2 regions of the Bacillus sp. NEAU-Y102 genome follow, and region 2 is predicted to be linked to the other one. Evidence: riboswitches for the same ligand, from Rfam matches in the RefSeq annotation. Region 2 holds a riboswitch; the other holds the start of a gene.
The links. Region 2 has a riboswitch for cyclic di-AMP ahead of ACYFX0_RS26890 (SipW-dependent-type signal peptide-containing protein). Riboswitches for the same ligand answer to the same signal wherever they lie in the genome.

Region 1: linked by a shared signal. The riboswitch ahead of ACYFX0_RS14590 (APC family permease) and the one ahead of ACYFX0_RS26890 (SipW-dependent-type signal peptide-containing protein) in region 2 are both predicted to bind cyclic di-AMP.

What each region holds. Positions count from the first base shown of each region.
Region 1 covers NZ_JBTWFK010000005.1:114,393-117,813, forward strand. The annotation lists gene ACYFX0_RS14590 (APC family permease) at 1-1,635, opposite strand, end outside; cyclic di-AMP (ydaO/yuaA leader) riboswitch at 1,780-1,926, opposite strand; gene ACYFX0_RS14595 (hypothetical protein) at 2,067-2,195, shown strand; gene panE (2-dehydropantoate 2-reductase) at 2,260-3,204, opposite strand; gene ACYFX0_RS14605 (hypothetical protein) at 3,380-3,421, shown strand, end outside.
Region 2 covers NZ_JBTWFK010000014.1:14,578-17,998, forward strand. The annotation lists gene ACYFX0_RS26880 (hypothetical protein) at 20-406, shown strand; gene ACYFX0_RS26885 (hypothetical protein) at 420-653, shown strand; cyclic di-AMP (ydaO/yuaA leader) riboswitch at 914-1,059, shown strand; gene ACYFX0_RS26890 (SipW-dependent-type signal peptide-containing protein) at 1,159-1,263, shown strand; gene kdpF (K(+)-transporting ATPase subunit F) at 1,263-1,340, shown strand; gene kdpA (potassium-transporting ATPase subunit KdpA) at 1,360-3,027, shown strand; gene kdpB (potassium-transporting ATPase subunit KdpB) at 3,041-3,421, shown strand, end outside.

The DNA of each region.
Region 1 (3,421 bases), on a different contig from region 2:
CGTTAGCGGCTGGATAATACTTCTATAATGAGAATGTAATGTAACAAGCCTAACTTCAGGTTGCCACTTTTTCCATTTCTCTTCAAATTTCTTTTCCTCTTCCCTGTCAAAAGCAACATATACAGCAATAACTTGATCTGCCGAAAGAGCCTTAGCATAGTTCAATGAATTTTCTACTACGTGAGTCATACCAGCTACCGGAACGACGATTACATTTCCCTTAATCGGAACAAGTGGTTCACAAGTTTTTAAACTTAACTGATCACCTACCGCATCATAGTGCTTCTTAATTCTGTGGAATAAGAATATGATTGCAGGTAAGAAAATAAGTATCGACCAAACTTGTGCAAATTTAGTTAAAAAGAACATGCTCATTACGATAAAACTAATAACTGCACCAATTAAATTAACCGTTAATCTTAAAGCCCATCCTTCAGGTTTTTCCCGAAGCCATTTTAATACCATCCCTGTTTGAGAAAGTGTAAATGGAATAAATACACCTACTGCATATAGTGGAATTAAATGTTCTGTTTGTCCTTGGAAAGCTACAATTAAAATAATCGAAGCAACTCCAAGTATAATAATACCGTTTGAGTAACCTAAACGGTCTCCTCTAATCGTAAACATTCTCGGTATGAATTTATCTTTTGCAAGGTTAACCGCTAATAAAGGAAATGCAGAATAGCCTGTATTAGCAGCGAGAATTAATATTAAAGCTGTTGTACCTTGTATGAAATAGTACATGAAATTACGTCCAAATGTTTGTTCAGCAATTTGAGAAACAACTGTTACTTCTTTACTCGGAGTCACTCCGTAATAATAAGCTAAAAATACAATTCCTGAAAATAACACAGCAAGTAATGCACCCATTGCAAGCAATGTTTTTGCAGCATTGTTTGGCGCAGGATCTTTAAAGTTCGGAATTGCATTTGAAATTGCTTCAACACCTGTTAAAGCAGAACTACCTGATGCAAATGCTCTTAGTAATAAAAATAAACTAATTCCTGCAACTGGTGTTCCAATCGGCGCATGTAAAGTAGGTGAAACATGACCAGTTAAAATATTATATATGCCCACACCAATTAATATAAATAGTGCTAAAACGAATAAATAAACAGGATATGCTAGCACGGAAGCTGATTCCGTTACTCCTCTTAAATTTAATATCGTAATTAATATAACAAATATAACCGCAATAATTACGTTATGTGCATGTAAGCTAGGAAACGCAGAAGTAATTGCATCTGTACCCGCGGACACACTTACCGCAACAGTTAAAATATAGTCAACTAATAAAGATCCTCCAGCAATTAAGCCTGGATTCATCCCTAAATTTTCTTTTGATACAACATACGCTCCCCCGCCATGCGGATAAGCAAAAATAATTTGACGATAAGATAAAATAAGGGCTGTCAATAATACTAATACCCCAACAGCGATCGGAATGGAATACCAATAGGCGATCGCTCCAACACCTGCTAAAGCAATTAAAATTTGCTCTGGACCGTAAGCAACTGATGACAATGCGTCAGAAGATAAAATAGCTAAAGCTTTCGTTTTATTAAGCTTTTGTTCTCCAAGCTCCGTTGATTTTAACGGTCTTCCAATTAAAAATCTTTTAATAGATGAAACCAATGCTGTCCACTCTCCAATAATTTTGTACGAACTTTTCTGCTTGTTACAGCCAGTAAACTATTTCTTCAGAAAACAAAAAATGTCTACAAGCCATAGCGAAATAGACTTGTAGACATTATTTTTTTTGTCGCACAAGCTCCACCTTCCTTCTCAATATAACGCTTACGAGGTTAGCTGTCGGATTCGGGCCTATGAGTAGCCCTACCTTTTTCAAGGATTCACCCCATCGGATTATGTACTAATCCGTAAAAACGGGTCCCCCGTACCATGCGGTTTCAGCGATTTAGAAAATTGAAACTGTGGATTATAATACTCCTTTATTTTCAAAAAGTAAACAAAAATTTTTAATAAGAAAAAAATTAAAATGATTGCGCATAATCCGCTGAGAAATATACATAATGAATACTAAAAAATCCACAAAGGAGACCCATATGTCTAAAGAAAAGAAGCCTATTTTTTCCGATTCATATTTAGATGCAGTAGCAAATGAAATTAATCAGTTATATGGTAAACGTGAACAGGAAATAAATTTGACAGATAGAACGAAAAGAAATAAATGATTTGTCATACAAAAAAATAAAAAAGATAGCAATACACTTATATATTGCTATCTTTTTTATTTTTTCATACATCTAATTCTATTACAGATTTGTTAAAGGTCATCTCTTCATACACCTTTAAATTTTGATATATAGTTCCTAATAATGGTGCCGCTATAGAAAATTTCTCTGCTACATCCAGTAAATATCCTTGCAAGTGCTTCCCTTCAATAAATGAACCCTTTTCCATATCACGCTGCATCGATGACTTCATATCATACGAAATTTTATCAATCGTTTTCATATGTTCCTGGGCAATATTTCCCTTTACTGGAGCTCCTAATACTCTCATGATTTGTACAGATTCCTCAAACACATTACGGATAAAATCACGGCCGCCTTCACTTTCACGGATTGGTCCAATTGGTGCACGCATTAACGTTGTCACACCTGACATTACAGTAATAAATAAATATTTATGCCACATATCTTGCGTAATATTTTCACTTAAAACAAAACTAGACTTCGTACCTGCAAATGCTTTAGAAATATGCTTTACTCTCTCTGAATTTTGAGACTTAATTTCTCCAAACACAAGTCTGTTGGCAGCACTAGTTTGTACAATTTCTCCTTGATCGTTTAATGTCGTCTCGATAAAGCATAAACCGCCAATTACTTTTTCTTCGCCGAATTCTTTTTGTAGTAGTGATAAATGAGCGATACCATTTAACAATGGAATGATTACAGTATTTTCGCCAACAAACGGCTTCAAATCTTGAATAGCCTCGTTTAAGTGATACGCTTTTGTTGAAAATAAAATGACATCAAATGGAGAAGTTCTCTCTTCTTTCGTTATTAATTTCGGTTGGAAGGAAAAATCCCCGTTAACACTTCGGATTACAAGTCCTCTTTCCTCTAATTGTTTTTTCCGTTTACTACGAACAAGAAATGTAACATCTTCTCCCTTTTCGACTAATCTGCCACCAAAAAACCCTCCGACTCCACCAGCGCCTAATACTAAAATCCGCATACAGCATCCCCCTTTTCAAAATACAATTTTACAACTTTTAGTATACATAACATTATACATGTCCTCTGCTAAATAAGCTGAATTTTCACTCTCAATTGAGTATAAAACAGTGGTTATTTTCAAATAAATTTGGGCATGTTGTTTCTATAGCATATATGGAAAGGAAACAATGTAGATGGAGGCAATACAAACAATTGAGGAAAAAGGTGTAGCAACA
Region 2 (3,421 bases):
ACTAAGGAGGATGAGGTACATGGAACTAACACTTATTTGTGTTGGAGAAGAAAGTAAGGTAGATAGTTTAAGAGATCTAGTATCATTTCAACATGAGTTAATTATTTTTACGGCAAATGAAGAGATAGCGGCTGAAGTTAGGAATTGTGGGTTTGATTGGACTTATAGTTGCAGTAAGGAGCAGGACTTTACTAGTATTTTTGAGTGTATTAAGAAGGTGATTTTACTAGGGGATGAGCTTCCAATCGTTAGTTTTTTCACAGAACACATTCGCTTTTCTTTTCAAGCACCTATTACTGTTGTTACAAGGAATAAACGATATCCAGCGAGGCTCTATGAAACAATTGGAGCTAAGTTTGTCGTGTTTACAAATTGTGATAATATTTCTTTTTTATTTTTTGAATAGAGCGGGGGAAGAAATGATGAAGGTACTATTACTTGGAGATATAGCAAATCGTTGGGCAGTATCGGTAGAGCGAGTTCAAGAATTGGTTCAGATCGATCCCCTTTTTCCAGGGCCGTATATTATATTACCATCAAAAGATGCTTTGTATTTAGAGGTGGATATTACCGAATATGAGCAGCTACATGCAGAATTGTCACAGGTTTATATTCGCGGGAGAAATTTACGTGCTTTTTTACGAGGAGAATAAATAGTGAAATAAAAAGAGCGAATGCTAAGTGCAACAAGCTATGCACTTTATGTCATTCGCTCTTTTTATTTCGTATTGAAAAGATCATTTCTGTGAAAATGAAAGAAAAGACGAGTAAATAGATGAAAGAATATTAATAATACTCAATGTAAGCGTTTAAATAGATGGATATTTTCTTATTTTCAGTAATTTACCCCTTTACAAGTGAAATATAGAGGAGTATATTTACTCTCATAAATCATTCATAAAATTTCCAAAAAAACCTAAAATCGCTGAGTTCCAGAAATGGAGCGGGGGAACCAATTTTGTGCATCGTCACTTGGGGTGAATCTTTCAGTTTTGAAAGTAGGGCTACTCTTTAGGCCCGAATCCGACAGCTAACCTCGTAAGCGTTTAGAGAGGAGGTTTACTTTTTGTTGTTCATTTTTTGAACACTGAGTAGAGCTCAGTGTTCTTTTTTAATATTTAAATGGTAAATTTTAACAAAATGAAGAGAGGGATAGTTATGTTAGATGTTGTAATGGTCGGGATTTTTATTTTATTAGTTGCATCGATGGCAAGTCTTGCAAGTTGGTCAGATAAAGTTGTGAAAGAAGGAAAGCAATCATGATGATTGTCTTATCGGTTATAGTCGCAGCAATTACAGTGTATTTAGTGTATGCATTATTAAATCCAGAGAAGTTTTAATTAGGGGGAATCATTCATTATGATTTGGGTTGCAGTCATTATTACAATGCTCTTGTTTATTTTAGTAGCAAAGCCAATGGGGATTTATTTAGAAAAAGCTTTTCAAGGTAGCAAAATGCTAGATAAAGTATTCGGCCCTTTTGAAAAACTTATTTTTAAAATTACGGGTGTAAAAGAATACAATCAAACGTGGAAACAGTACGCATTATCATTAGTTTTACTCAATGGATTTATGATTGTTGTCGTATATTTCATTTTCAGATTACAAGGTGTGTTGCCGCTAAATCCAGCACATATTGAAGGAATGGAGCCTACGCTCGCTTTTAATACAGCAATTAGTTTTATGGCTGATACAAACTTACAGCATTATAGCGGTGAAAATGGTTTATCTTATTTATCACAATTAATCGGAATTACATTTTTAATGTTTGCAGCACCGGCAACGACATTAGCACTCGTTATGGCATTTATAAGAGGGCTCGCTGGAAAAGAACTTGGTAACTTTTTCGTTGATTTTACGAGAGCACTAACGAGAGTGTTTCTTCCTATCGCATTTATTGCGGCGCTAGTCTTTGTCGCACTTGGTGTACCGCAAACGTTAGATGGAGCGGTTACAGCACAAACGATTGATGGGGCAAAACAAAGTATATTACGTGGGCCTGTTGCATCATTCGTTTCCATTAAGGAACTTGGAAATAACGGCGGTGGATTTTTCGGAGCAAACTCTACGCATCCTTTTGAAAACCCAGGACAAATGAGTAATATTTTGCAAATGATGCTTATGATGTTATTGCCAACAGCACTTCCATTTACGTACGGACGAATGGTAGGAAATAAAAAACAAGGTCGTATTCTCTTCGTATCACTATTCATGGTGTTTCTACTAGGATTTATAACAATTACGACATCTGAACTAAACGGGAATCCGGCATTAAATGGAATGGGTATCGAACATGTACAAGGAAGTACAGAAGGGAAAGAAGTACGATTTGGAACAGTATTTTCTTCACTATACGCAACGGTAACGACAGCTGCTGAAACAGGCGCCGTTAATACGATGCATGATACGTTAACACCAATTGGCGGTTTAGTTCCACTTGTAAATATGATGTTAAACACAGTATATGGCGGCGTTGGAGCAGGTTTTGTAAATATTATTATGTATGCAATTATTGCAGTGTTTATATCTGGGTTAATGGTTGGACGGACACCAGAGTTTTTAGGTAAAAAGATTGAAGGTAAGGAAATGAAATTAATTGCGGTCACGATACTATTTCATCCATTGCTCATTTTAGGCTTTTCGGCATTAGCTCTTTCAACAAATTTAGGGACGGATGCTATTTCTCATTCCGGTTTCCACGGTTTAACGCAAGTTGTATATGAATATACATCGTCAGCTGCGAATAACGGATCTGGATTTGAAGGATTAGGAGATAATACACCGTTTTGGAATATTACGACTGGTTTAGTTATGTTTTTAGGACGTTACTTCAGTTTAATTACGATGCTAGCTGTGGCAGCTTCGTTGAAAGAAAAAACGGTAGTGCCAGAAACAGTCGGAACGTTCCGTACAGATAATAGTTTATTTGGTGGTATCTTTATCGGAACAATTGTAATTGTTGGTGCATTAACATTCTTCCCGATGTTAGTACTCGGACCAATTGCAGAATTTCTTACATTGAAGTAATGGAGGGTAAATGATGAGACCGGTAGTAGTAAAAGAAAAACAATTAAATGAGTCACAAATACATGCTGTAGAAGATGAAGTTAGACAAGCGAAAACGATGGATCGTGATATCGTAACACATGCGATGAAGCAATCCATTGCGAAATTGAATCCGAAAGTCATGATAAAGAATCCGATTATGTTCGTTGTGGAAATTGGATTTATCATTACGTTCATTTTATCTTTTCTTCCAAGTAGTTCTAGTAGTATACCAGGTTGGTTTAATATAACAGTTTCTCTCATTCTATTATTTACAGTTTTATTTGCGAATTTTGCAGAAGCATTAGCAGAAGGTCGTGGTAAAGCGCAAGCCGATTCTTTAAAGCAGTCGAAGAAAGATGTGTTTGCAAATGTT